2 regions of the Shewanella halotolerans genome follow, and region 2 is predicted to be linked to the other one. Evidence: predicted binding sites of a transcription regulator. Region 2 holds the regulator's gene; the other holds the start of a gene.

Region 1 (7,044 bases), 560 kb from region 2:
GTCGACATGTTGCACCACTGGGCCGAGCAATATGGCGACAGCACCTACCTGAAACAACCCATAAACGGTCAATACGTTAACTACAGCTGGCGCGAAGTGCAGCAGAAGATGCAGCAGATCGCCGGCGCCCTGCGTCACCTCGGCCTAGAGCCGGGCGACAAGGTGGCAGTGTTATCGAAGAACTGCGCCGAGTGGTTCATTACCGATCTGGCGCTGATGCATGGCGGCTATATCAGCGTGCCCATCTATCCTACCGCCAATGCCGACACCATACGCTACGTGCTGGAACACAGCGAGTCGAAGGCGATCTTTATCGGCAAGCTGGACTACTGGGCCGATCAGGAGGCAGGGGTCGGTGGCGACATACTGCGACTGGCCATGCCATACGACACCATGCCGGCGCAATACCAGTGGGACACACTGCTCAAGCTGGGCCACCCCTTGGTCGAGGTGGAATCTCCGACACCCGAGCAGATCATGACCATCATCTACACCTCGGGCTCGACCGGTAAGCCTAAGGGAGCGATTCAGACCTTCGCCAGCTACGAGTGGACCTGCCGCGCCGTGGTGCGGGATCTCAAGACAGATGTGGAAGACAGGCTGCTCTCCTACCTGCCGCTGGCCCATATTACCGAGCGTGTCGCCATCGAAGGTTCTTCCTTCTATTCCGGCAGCAGTGTCGCCTTCGTCGAGAGTCTCGACAGCTTCGTTGCCGACGTGCAGCGAGCCAGACCGACCGTCTTCTTCTCAGTGCCCCGCCTGTGGAGCCTGTTTCAGAAGAATATCATCGACAAGATTGGCTATACCAAGCTCAACATACTGCTGAAGATCCCCTTCGTCAGCTCGCTGGTGAAGAAGAAGATCCATCAAGGGTTGGGCCTCGAACATTGTCACCTGCTCGGTTCGGGCTCTGCGCCTATCCCGCCTTCGTTGATCGCCTGGTATCACAAGATTGGCCTGAACATCTGTGAAGCCTGGGGCATGACGGAAAACAGCGCCTACTCCATCATCAACCACCCCTTCGATGCCAGCAAGATAGGCACGGTCGGGCGCGCGGTAGAAGGTTGTAGCGTCAAGCGGGGCGACAACGGCGAGCTGCTGGTCAAGAGCCCAGGCCTGATGAGCGGCTACTACAAGCAGCCGGAAGTCACCCAGGCCAGCTTCGACGAGGATGGTTATTTCCGCACCGGCGATCTCTGCTCAATCGACGCCGATGGCTGCGTCACCATCACGGGCCGGGTCAAAGACAACTTCAAGACCGCCAAGGGCAAGTATGTCGCCCCAGTACCTATCGAGCGTAAGCTGGCCCAGGATCCCCATGTGGAGCTGATCTGCATCATAGGCTCAGGCCTGCCTCATCCGGTTGCCCTGGTACAGCTCTCCGAGGGCGCAGCCTTGCAGCCCAAGGAAGAGGTGCGCGCCTCACTCAAGGCGACCCTGGACAGCATCAACCCTAACCTGGAATCGCACGAAACCGTCGATGCCATCATAGTGGTGAGCGAGCCCTGGGATGTAGATAACGACGTGTTGACACCGACCCTGAAGATCAAGCGCCATGTGCTGGAGCAGAGATTCAGCGCCAAGGTCGAAGGCCAGCGCGGCGGCGTGGTGCGTTGGGAAGACGAGCTCTAAGCCTAGCTTGTAAACCCAATCGCTAAGACAATGACCTAAAAACACGCCATCTGGCGTGTTTTTTATGGGGCAATCTGTGACGAGATAAACAAAGTTTAATAGCTCCCCCCTAAATTTTTGTTGCCTAAAATTGTGCAGCCTCTATGCTTGGCGCCCCGCTACTGTAGAGAGTCAATCATGTTCACCCCGCTAGCCCTTATCGCTGGTCTGCTCATCCTTATTCTTGGCGCCGAATTCCTGGTCCGTGGTGCCAGTGCGCTGGCCCTAAAACTCGGCGTCACCCCACTGATCATCGGCCTCACCATAGTCGCCTTCGGCACCAGCGCCCCCGAGCTGGCGGTGAGCCTCAAGTCGGCCCTGGCCGGCAACTCAGGCATCGCCCTGGGCAATGTTGTCGGCTCCAACATCGCCAACATAGGTCTGATCCTCGGCTTGACCGCCCTGGTACGCCCCATCGGCGTGCAATCTATGATGGTTAAGCGCGACATCCCCCTGATGCTGTTCGCTAGCCTGCTCTTCTGGGGGCTGATCAGCGACGGTAGCCTCAGCCAGCTGGACGGTGCCCTGCTCAGCTCCATGCTGATCGCCTATCTGGGGATGAACTACCTGTTCGATAAGCAGCAGGCCGATACCGAGTCGATGGAGCTCAAACCGCTCGCGCCTCTGTTGGCCGTGGTGCTACTCCTCATTGGCATCGCCATGTTAGTCGGCGGCGGCATACTCTTTGTCGACGGCGCCGTGGCCCTCGCCAGACAACTGGGAATGAGCGAGCTGCTCATCGGCCTGACCATCATCGCCATAGGTACCAGCATGCCTGAGTTAATCACCTCACTGGTGGCTGCCAGACGCGGCGAGAGCGATATTGCCATCGGCAATCTGGTGGGCTCTAACCTGTTTAATATATTGGGGATACTGGGGATAACCGCCATTATCCATCCCATCACGGCCAGCGTGCCCAAGCTGGACATGTTGGTGATGGTTTCGCTGGCACTGCTGCTTCTGCCCCTAGCCTGGAGCGGCCTGCGCGTGGGACGGCGCGAAGGCGCCTTACTGCTGCTCTGCTACCTCGTCTACCTGAGCTACCTAGTCCTCTCCGCCCAATCCCTATAAGTTAACGCCGCCTTTTTAGCGCTACCAATTTAGCTTTCCCGCCGATAAGGAATGACAAATGTCATCCCTTATCGGTGACATCTGTGCCTGAACAAAAATTGCCATCAGGCAGATACTCTCCTTAACCCCGCTACGGGGCATTACGCAACACAGGTTCTTAAGGAGAAGCCAATGAAAACACTTATCATCGCCACCAGCCTGGCCCTACTCAGCCCGCTGAGCCAGGCCAATGACATTACCGAGATAGACAGCGCCGCCAATCGGATGGATATCGGTCGCCTGAGCCAATTGAGCGAACAAAGCCAAGGCTACGAGCAGGCCTACGCCCTCTATCGCATGGCCATCAGTGCCAACATTCTCAGCCAGAAGGACCAGGCCCAAGCAGCATTGAACCGCGCCGAGAAGACCCTGTCGCCCATTGCCGACCAAGGCGAGGCCGCCACTCTACTGGCCTCAGTCTACGGCATGCAGATAGGCTTAGACATGAGTCAGGCCGCCAAATACAGCACTAAGATGGCCGGTGCCCTCAATGACGCCGAAACCTTGGTCCCCCAGAGCCCCCGACTGGCGCTGGTCAAGGCGATCGCCGCCTATTCCAGCCCTAAAGATCATGGCGGCAGCATGAAAGATGCCATCGCTTTTAGCTCAAAAGCCATTGATCTATATCGAGAACCTTGCGATAACATCTGTTGGGGAGAGGCAGAGGCCTACACCTGGCGCGGCTTGGCCAAGCAGAATCTCGGTGACAAGGCGGGAGCCATTGCCGATTGGCAGGCCGCCCTGCAGGTACAGGCCGATTACGCCTGGGCAAGTTTCCTGCTAAAACAGAACCACTAAGGTAATCGGCTCAATATCGGTTGCCACTAAGCCAGATGGCTAGGCGTTAGAGCACTCATAGCGCAACATCATGGACTTAGTGGCACCTAGGATAAAGAAGATGGACAAATACCCTATTCCAAACACCCTAGATATCGAGCGGGCGACCGAAGACAAGCTCGCCTGGGTCTATCTGATCAACTTGGGCTTCTATTTCATCCCGCTGTTCTTGCAGACTATGCCCATCTGGCACATAGTCCTGAGTCTGGTCGTGCTGGTGCCCTTTATCTACTGCTATTTTTGGGCTCACCGCAGCCCGAGTAAAACGGCCTACCAGCCTATCTTGCTGATCATCGCCCTGGCCTGTCTGATCACGCCGGTTAATATCGGCTCGCTGTCCCTGTTTACCTTTGCCGGTTTCTTTATCGGCTTTAACTACTCCTTGCCCAAGGCCTTCGCCAGCCTTATCGGCTTGGCCGTCATCCTGTCGCTGCTAAGCATGACGCTAGGTATTCACTACTACTTTGCGGTTTATGGCGTCGCCCTGATCACCGGCGTAGGCTTCTTTGGCGTGGCCGAGCGTAAGCGGGTCGAAGCCAAGCGCGCCCAACGGCAGAGTCAGCAGGAGATACGCCAGCTCGCCACCATGTTAGAGCGCGAACGTATCGCCCGGGATCTGCACGACATCATGGGGCACTCGCTCTCCTCTATCTCACTCAAGGCCGAGCTGGCGCGCAAACTATTGGCCAAGGGGCAAGCCGACCAGGCCAGCGCCGAGCTGGCAGAACTGGAAACCATCGCCCGCGAAAGCCTCAGCCAGATCCGCCAAACGGTCTCAGGCTACAAACACAAAGGGTTAGACGCCGCCCTGACGCACCTGTGCCAGATGCTGAGGGACAAGGGCATGGCCGTCACCCTCTCTGGTGAGCTGCCATCACAGTCACAGGAAATCGAGACCCAGTTGATCCTCAGCCTGACCGAGCTGTGCAACAATGTTGTGCGTCATAGCCAGGGCGATAGCTGTAATATCGACCTGTCGGCAACACCTCAGGGGCTGCGGATCTCGGTCACAGACAATGGTAAGCTGAGGCAGCTCAGCGAAGGCAATGGCCTCACCGGCATTCGTGAGCGACTGCGCCCCTTAGGGGGTACACTCAGTATTGAGCTCGAGCCAAACCCGAAATTTATCATCGAGTTACCAAATCAGGGATAGAGACAGGATGAAGATACTACTCGCCGAAGATCAAGCCATGGTGAGGGGCGCGCTGGCCGCGCTCCTCACCCTCGAGGGCGACTTTGAGGTGATCCAGGCCTGTGACGGCGACCAGGCCCTGAGCCTGCTCAAACAGCAGGAGTTCGACCTGCTACTGACCGACATAGAGATGCCAGGCCTCAGCGGCCTGGAGCTGGCTCAATGGTGTCAAAACCAAGCGGCGCCCATTAAGGTCATCATCCTGACCACCTTTGGCCGTGCAGGCTATATCAAGCGGGCCATCGAGGCGGGCGTGGGTGGCTTCTTACTTAAGGACGCACCTTCCGAGACACTGATCCAGGCAATTAACGCCGTCAGCCGTGGCAAGCGCATCATAGATCCCGAACTGGCCATCATGGCCGTCGGCGAACAAGACCCCCTCAACGATAAGGAACGCCGGGCGCTCAGGCTCGCCAGCGAGGGACGCTCCAGCGCGGAGATCGCCGCCACCCTGTTCATCGCTGAAGGCACAGTGCGTAACTATCTCTCCGAGGCCATCGCCAAACTCAATGCCAGCAATCGCATCGACGCCGCCCGCATCGCCAAGCAAAAGGGCTGGCTGTAACCTCAGACTATGACCTCAGGCTTTAACCCCAGGCTTTAACCTGCCATGGTTAACGCGAGATTGCGTTCATGCCGAACTCTGATAGTATATGTATATATTTACAGTAATAGACTCAGGTTCTGGTTAAATAGAACGCTAAATCAAATGGGTACAAAGCGTGGATAGACTCGATCTCATGGCTGTGACAGAGTTAAAGGGCGTTGCCGCCAAGATGGCGCAGCGGCTGGAGAAACTCGGCATCAATACAGTCCAGGATCTGCTGTTTCACCTGCCGCTACGCTACGAAGACCGCACCCAGATCTATCCCATCGCCGCCCTCTACCCCGGTAGCTACGGCACCATAGAGGGCGTCATACAATCGACCCAGATCGTCCAGGGCCGCAAGCGTATGCTCACCTGCACGGTACGTGACGACTCGGGCACCATAACGCTGCGCTTCTTCAACTTCTCCGCCGCCATGCGTAACGGCCTCGAAGAGGGCGAGCGCATTCGTGCCTACGGCGAGGTGCGTCGGGGCAAGCTTCATCGGGAGATCATCCACCCGGAATACAAGATGCTCCACGGCGAAAGCGACTTTAGCCTCAGCGATACCCTGACCCCTATCTACCCGACCACAGAGGGACTCAAGCAGGCCAGCTGGATCCGTTTGACGGATCAGGCCCTGACCCTGCTGGCCCATGGCGCCCTGACCGAACTATTGCCGCCTCAGCTGAGGCCCAATCAGCTCTCATTGGTCGACGCGCTGCAGCTGCTGCACAGGCCCCCTAGCGAGGTCAGCCCCTTTGCCCTGGAGCAGGGCACACATCCGGCGCAGCAGAGGCTGATCCAGGAGGAGCTGCTGGCCCACAACCTGAGCATGTTACAGCTCAGGGCACGCAGCAATCATGATAAGGCCATCGCGATGCAGCCCACCGGGCAGCTGCTCAATCCCTTCCTGGCATCTTTACCCTTCAAGCCCACCGGCGCCCAGCAGAGAGTGGTTGCCGATATCACCCAAGATCTCGACAAGACGCATCCCATGATGCGTCTGGTGCAGGGCGATGTGGGCTCGGGCAAGACGCTAGTGGCCGCGCTGGCGGCGCTGCAAGCCATAGAGAGCGGCTATCAGGTCGCCATGATGGCACCGACTGAACTGCTCGCCGAGCAGCACGCCAACAACTTCGCCGCCTGGTTTGAGCCACTCGGCCTCAGGGTCGGCTGGCTGGCGGGTAAGCTCAAAGGCAAGGCGCGGGCGCAGTCGCTGCAGCAGATTAAGAGCGGCGAGGCCCATATCGTCATCGGCACCCACGCCATCTTTCAGGAGCAGGTGGAGTTCAACCGTCTGGCGCTGATCATCATAGACGAACAGCACAGGTTCGGGGTGCATCAACGTCTGGGGCTGAGAGAGAAAGGGATCAGCCAGGGCTTCCACCCACACCAGCTGATCATGACGGCAACCCCTATTCCCCGCACCCTGGCGATGACCGCCTATGCGGATCTCGATACCTCCATCATCGACGAGTTGCCGCCGGGGCGAACGCCGGTGACTACGGTCGCCATCTCAGACAATCGCCGCGGTGAGGTGATCGATCGCGTGCGCCGGGCCGCGCTGCAAGATGGGCGTCAGGCCTACTGGGTCTGTACCCTGATCGAAGAATCCGAGGTGCTGGAATGTCAGGCCGCCGAAGAC
Region 2 (7,044 bases):
CGCGGGCGAGGATCTTGTCGATACCGGGACGGAACTCGCCCAGCTCACCGTTAGGGGTCAGACGCCCCTCGGGAAAGATACACACCAGCTCGCCATCGGCCAGCGCCTGATGGATAGACTCGAACGCCTGATTATAGGTGGCCTCACTCTGACGCGGCGAACAGATGGGGATCACTCCCGCATGACGAAACAGATACTTGAGCAGCGGCATCTCGCTGATAGATTTATCCATCACGAAACGGATCGGGCGGGTCGAGGCGCCCATGATGATCAAGGCATCCACATAGCTCACATGGTTGCACACTATGATGCCGGCACCTTCGCTGGGCAGCTTGTCACGGCCGGTAACTGTCACGCGATACAGGATATGGCTCAGCAGGTAACTGACAAATCTCTGGGTAAACTCGGGCACCTGGCTATAGACATAAAGGGCGACGACGGCATTGAGCAGCGCCAGCAACAGGAAGAGCTCTGTGATCTGCCAGCCAAACACCTCTAGCAGCAAGATAGACATGACCGCCGAGACCACCATGAACAGGGCATTCATGATATTGTTCGCGGCGATCGCCTGAGCACACTCGCCCCTGTCGGCGCGCGACTGAATAAAGGCGTACAGGGGCACGATAAACAGGCCGCCGCTCACCCCCACCATAAACAGGGCAAACATCACCCGATAGTGCTGTGACTCGGCGATGAAACTGCTAAAGCTATAGATGGTCTCGACTTGTGCGGGCAACTCGGGCAGCGACCACAGCAGATCCACACCAAACAGAGTTAGCCCAGCCACGCCGAAGGGCAGCAGCCCGAGCTCCACATGGCCGAAGGAGAAGCGCTCACACAGGAAGGAGCCCGCCGCAATACCGATAGAGAAGAGCGCCAACAGGAGTGAAACCACGGTTGCATCGGCGTGCAGATGCAACTTAGCAAAGTTGGGGAACTGGGTCAAATAGGTCGCCCCGAGGAACCAGAACCAGCTGATCGCCAAGATGGCCATCCAGATACTCGGCGTCTTCCTCACCTTGGCGATGCTTCGCCAGGTGCCAGACAAAGGTGCGAAACGTATCTTAGTGACATTTCCCTGCGGCGGCATGGCAGGAATCGCGCGGCTGCTCAGATAACCCGCCAGCGCCAACACGAATACGGTCGCCGCCGTAATGATCGCCCCCTTGTCGCTGGCCACCAAGAGACCGGCGCTCAGGGTACCTGTGAGGATAGAGAGGAAGGTGCCCATCTCCACCCAGGCATTGCCCGTCACCAGCTCATCTTCTGCCAATGCCTGAGGCAAAAGCGAGTATTTTACCGGCCCGAAATAGGCCGACTGGCTACCGGTTAAGAAGAGCAGCAACAACATCATCATGTAGCTCTGGGTCAAGATCGCCATGGCGGCGCAGGACATGATCACCAGCTCGAGCTGCTTTAAGCGCCTGATCAACTTGGCCTTGTCCATGTTATCGGCCACCACACCCGCGTGGGCAGAAAACAGGAAGAAAGGCAGAATAAACACGCCGGCGGCGAGGTTAACAAACAGGTTGACGCTGATGGGCAGGCTCTCTATCTGGCTGTAGGTCACCATCAGGAGCAGCACATTCTTGTAGATATTATCGTTGAGCGCGCCCAGACACTGGGTCGCAAAATAGGGAAAAAACCGCTTGGTTAACAACATAACGCCTCCTTGTGATAACCCAATCCTTTAAGTTGTACCGCGAGATGATGACTAATGGCCTGCTCAATACTGATCCCGGGGGCAAAGAGCTTATCGTCCAGCGACAGACTCACCAGACCATGGACGCCGCCCCACAGGGCGCGGCTCGCCAGTAGCAGTTGCTCAGTTGAAAGCTCGGGCAGCAGACGCGCCAGGCAAGCCTCAATCAGGCCAAACAGCTGCGCGATTAGCTGGGCATGGTGCTCGCTCAGCCCCTGCTCCTCCGTCGCCTTAAGCTCGAAGATCAGCTGAAACGCCCTTGGCTGCGCGAAGGCAAATTGCTGATAGGCCGCGGCCATCGCCTCAAGCTGACTCGACTCAGACGCTTGGCTTTGAATCGGGTCAGCTTGAGCGCTAGCGGCCAGGCGCCGATACAGCTCGTCCAGGGTCAGTTCGGCAACCGCCAGCAATAAGCCCTGATAGCTACCGAAGAGATTCACCAGGGTGCTGGGCACATAACCTATGGCCGCCGCTACCTTGCGCAGGCTAAGACTATCGAGCGGCTCGACCTCCAGGTGGCGCAGCACCGCGGTGGTCGCCATCGCCCGGATCTCATCATGAGTATGTTCTTTGCGTCTTGCCATCTCGGCTCCATCGCGCTGTCAATTTGTGCTCAAGTTACCAGCAAGCAAAATAAAAAACAATGTTCACAATAAGATTATTTTTCACCGGGTAGTAATAAGTAGGATTTTATCGCTGGAGTATCATGAGGATCCTGTCTTCGCCCGGGCCGAAATAATCGGTTTCCAGCCCCTGGTCGACAAAGCCCAGCTTGGCATAGAGGTGTCTAGCGGGATTCTCCGGCGCTACCGTGAGTTTTACCAGGGTCACGCTATCTGGCAGCGCACTTAGGGCATCGGTGATCAGGCGCCTGCCTATGCCCCGACCCTGAGCGGCATCGTCGACGGCCACAGAGAGGATCCAGGCGCAGTCGGCCTGTTCACTCCTTGCCAGCAAGATGTAGCCGAGTAGGCGATCAGTGTCGTCGCAGGCAACAAGCAGCCCGCTCGGCCAGCAATCGAAGCTCTGACGAAAGAAAAAATCCGGGTAGGCATGGTCGCCAAAGAGCCCCTGCTCGAGACGATAGATCGCTGGCAGCTGAGTCTTACAAGCCGCCTCGACACTGATAATGCTTGGGTTATTCACCGGTTAACAGCTCATCCCATGGCAGGTGAGTCGAGCCCACGACGATGAAATTGGGGTTCTCCAGTGATTCGCGCTCGTTGTAGCTCAGCGGCTGCAGCTCGAGGTCCATCACCTGGCCGCCAGCCTCTTCGATGATGATCTGCGCCGCGCCTGTATCCCACTCGCCGGTTGGGCCGATGCGCACATAGCAGTCGGCGCGGCCCTCTGCCACCAGGCAGCTCTTTAACGCCGCACCGCCCAGCACAACGAGCTCACAGTGCTTAGGATGATTGAAGAGCTTCAACACAGATTGAGGATCCTGGCGACGGCTCACCGCCAGACGAAGGCAGGGCTCATCGTCTTTGGTCAGCTGTTTGCTGGCGATACGCACCTCGCCCTTGCTGCTACGCTTATAGGCCCCCAGGCCTGCCACGGCATAGTAGACCACACCCGTCATGGGCACATAGACGATTCCCATGATGGGGCGGTTGTGCTCGACCAGGGCGATGATCACCGAGAAGTCGCCGCTACCGGCGATAAACTCACCCGTGCCATCGAGAGGGTCAACCAACCAGTAACGCTGCCAGTCGGCGCGCTGGGAAAAGGGAATGTCGGCCGCTTCTTCTGAGAGGACGGGGATCTCAGGGGTAAGGCTGCTTAGCTGGGAAGAGATGATCTTATGGGCCGCGATATCGGCTGAGGTTACCGGGGTATTGTCGGATTTCACCTCTTTGTCAAAACTGCCCTCGAGGTAGATCCCTTTAATGGCCTCTCCCGCCTCGATGGCAATCGAAATCGCCTGCTCAACATACTCTTCTGGCTTCATCACAACTCCAACAGCCTACATCTGGCAATGCCTAATATGAAAATTTGAATTAACTACTTTAGTTTTAGATGTTTCTGTGCCAAAAACAAGGCGCTAACGCTTCGAGATTCGGAAAAATCATCTTCTAATAACAGCTCAGACCACTGGCTCAATGGCCAGCGTACCACCTCTATGGGTTCAGGTTCGTCACCCTCTAATCGACTCTCATACAGATCTTCGGCGACGAAGATCTGCATCTTACTGGCAAAGTAGCCAGGCGCCAGGCTCAACTCCATCAGATGGGTCAGCTTACGGGCGCCAAAACCTATCTCTTCCTGGAGTTCACGGTTGGCCGCCTCGGCATGAGTCTCGCCGGGATCCACCAGGCCCTTGGGAAAGCCCAGCTCATAGCTGTGGGTGCCCGCCGCATATTCGCGCCCCAGCAGTAACTCCTCGCCATGCACAGGCACAACCATCACGGCGCCGCGGGCGTTGCCCTTCATGCGCTCATACTGACGCTCAACCTGGTTCGAAAATTTTAAATGCACCTGCTCTATCTGAAACAGACGGCTCTGGGCAACAACTTCGGCATGTAGGATCTGCGGCTTTTTGTCCGGCATGAAACTTCCTGATAAAAATGGCGTTTGCTTAACCACTCAATCTTACTATGATGGGCCTAATCCACAACTCAAACCAAGGAATTTTTTTACTCGATTTATGTTTCCCTGGAATAAGATAGATACCGTACTGCTGGATATGGACGGCACCCTGCTGGATCTGCATTTCGACAACCATTTCTGGCTCAGTCTGGTACCTCAAGCCTTGTGTGAACAAAGGCAGATCCCTAAGGTCGAGGCTCAGCAACTAGTGGAGACAGCCTATGCTAAGGTCTTCGGCACCCTGGAGTGGTATTGCCTGGAATATTGGCAACAGGAGCTGGGTCTGGACATTCTGGCTTTGCACCACACTCTGGTCGACCGGATCCAGCTGCGTCAGGACAGCATGCCCTTTCTCACCGCACTGGCCAGACACAGCAAGCGGCGCATCTTGGTCACCAACGCCCACCCACACAGTCTGGCACTGAAACTCGAGCATACAGAGCTGGCTAACGGACTCGATGAGATGCTCTCGAGTCACGCAACCGGCTATCCCAAGGAACACCCACAATTTTGGCGTCACCTGTTTAGTCAGTTTTCCCTGGATCCCAGCCGTTGCCTGTTTATCGACGACAGCGAGCCCATACTGCAGGCGGCCAAGCAGGCCGGCGTTGGCTACCAGCTGGGGATCAAGAATCCCGACAGCCAGAAGCCTCACAAGCAGTTTGCCGACTTCCCCGCCATCGACGATTACCATCATCTACTGCTCTCACTTGAACAGACGCATCTCGGCTAATCAATCACACTTTAGGCGCTAATCGCTTGATGGGATTGGGAGAAAATCTGGTTAATACTTGCACTGTATAAAATACTGTATATACTGACAGGTACTGTATGGAAAGACAGGATTAATCATGAGACCCTTAACCCCAAGACAAGCCGAGATTTTAGATCTGATAAAACGCAATATAGCCGACACGGGCATGCCGCCTACCCGTGCCGAGATTGCGCGTCGATTAGGCTTTAAGAGCGCCAACGCCGCCGAGGAACACCTCAAGGCCCTGGCCAAGAAAGGCTGCATCGAGATCATGCCCGGCACCTCACGTGGCATCAAGCTGACCCAAGAGGAAGAGCCTGAAGATCTCGGCCTGCCCCTCATAGGTCAGGTGGCCGCAGGTGAGCCTATCCTGGCCCAAGAGCATGTGGAACAACACTATCAGGTTGACCCTAGCATGTTCCGCCCCAGCGCCGACTTTCTGCTGCGCGTCAGGGGTGACAGTATGAAAGATATAGGTATTCTCGAGGGCGACCTACTGGCGGTACATAAGGTCGAACAGGCAAGAAACGGCCAGATAGTCGTGGCCCGCGTGGAAGATGATGTAACGGTTAAACGCTTCGAGAAACGTGGCAGTACCGTCTATCTGCATGCCGAAAATGAAGAGTATTCCCCTATCGTGGTGGACCTCACCACCCAGAGCCTGAGCATCGAAGGCCTGGCCGTCGGCGTTATTCGAAATGGAGACTGGCAATGAACAACCTAATGGGCATGGCGCCACGCCATCCAGGACTGTGGGTCGATCTCGACAGCTCACTAAAGCGCGGCGATGGCAACACTATCTCGACTACGGCAAGTTCGACCCAGGGCAAGCAGGAGCTGCAGGCCCTCACCCCGGAACTGGCTCGACTCAGTCAGCAGGGACAATGGGTGGTGTTAATCAGCCCACCTAATATAGGCTACAAGCAGATGCTGGCCGACGGCGGTGTGCGTATGGATCGCATCCTCTTGGTACACACCAAGGATGAGGTCGAAACCCTGTGGGCGATGGAAAAAGCCCTCACAAGTGGTACATCCAGTGCGGTGATCTGCTGGGCACAAACCCTGGATGCCCGTGACAGTCGTCGCCTACAGATAGTTGCCAAGAATACCCGCGCCCTGGGGGTGGTAATCGAAGATGCGAATGGTCACTTACCTGCCAACCCTTTTCCCCAAGAGGATCTCGGCGGCCAGACCTTGAGTCTGTTCAGTTCGCTGCATTGATATTCCGCGCTTTACCTTTCCATACAGACGCCCCGCCAGGGGCGTTTTTGTGTCTGTTTTGTTTAGAAAAATAAAATAAAAGTGATCTTGATCAATATTTAAACAGCCATTAAGTTAGTAAGAGATATCAACGATTATTTGTTATATCGCACAATTTGGTTGTCGGCTTGAGCGGCGAAAATGAACCTGTACTACCTCGCCTACGGAAGCTGAAATTGGTCTGATATATTCAGCCGTAAGTGCAAGCGTGGTCACCACCAGCAGAACAAGAGATTCACCACCGACGCACTTTGAAGTCATCGTTGCTTTTTTGGGAACTGAAGAGTTTGCATAGAGCCGAGACATACTGTGTGGCTCTTCTTTGTAGTTGCCTTCGCAATTGACAGAGGAGAAGTCTAGTGAAGCAAGTGTTGTGTTGTTTGCTGGCGTTGCTATTTACGCCCACCATACTCGCAGCAGATATGCCCCTGAACATGACATCAGGGGTCACAGAGATCAGCAATAAGGTGTTTAGCCTTCATATGACGATTCTCTATATCTGCTGTGCCATAGGCCTAGTCGTCTTTGGGGTGATGATCTACGCCATCATCAACCATAGGCGCTCCAAGGGTGCCGTCGCGGCAAACTTTCATGAGAGCACTAAGGTAGAGATCGCTTGGACGCTCGTTCCCTTTGTCATCTTGATCCTCATGGCCATCCCGGCCACCAAGACCCTCATCGCCATGGAAGATCCCAGCAATGCCGATCTCACCATCAAGATCACAGGTTCCCAATGGAA

What was found. Region 2 encodes LexA, which represses DNA repair genes until DNA is damaged. Its sites were predicted from a motif close to TACTGTATNNNNATACAGTA; they were not measured.
Region 1: a site for LexA is predicted at 5,462-5,481, ahead of recG (ATP-dependent DNA helicase RecG). Genes of this name have one in related genera too.

The regions. Positions count from the first base shown of each region.
Region 1 is NZ_CP080417.1:4,237,601-4,244,644, forward strand. It holds gene K0H81_RS18310 (AMP-binding protein) at 1-1,632, shown strand, start outside; gene K0H81_RS18315 (calcium/sodium antiporter) at 1,810-2,742, shown strand; gene K0H81_RS18320 (tetratricopeptide repeat protein) at 2,914-3,579, shown strand; gene K0H81_RS18325 (sensor histidine kinase) at 3,680-4,771, shown strand; gene K0H81_RS18330 (response regulator transcription factor) at 4,779-5,375, shown strand; gene recG (ATP-dependent DNA helicase RecG) at 5,533-7,044, shown strand, end outside.
Region 2 is NZ_CP080417.1:135,346-142,389, reverse strand. It holds gene K0H81_RS00660 (MFS transporter) at 1-1,663, opposite strand, end outside; gene K0H81_RS00655 (TetR/AcrR family transcriptional regulator) at 1,654-2,286, opposite strand; gene K0H81_RS00650 (GNAT family N-acetyltransferase) at 2,393-2,848, opposite strand; gene cysQ (3'(2'),5'-bisphosphate nucleotidase CysQ) at 2,841-3,653, opposite strand; gene nudE (ADP compounds hydrolase NudE) at 3,707-4,252, opposite strand; gene yrfG (GMP/IMP nucleotidase) at 4,350-5,024, shown strand; gene lexA (transcriptional repressor LexA) at 5,143-5,760, shown strand; gene K0H81_RS00625 (cell division inhibitor SulA) at 5,757-6,266, shown strand; gene coxB (cytochrome c oxidase subunit II) at 6,665-7,044, shown strand, end outside.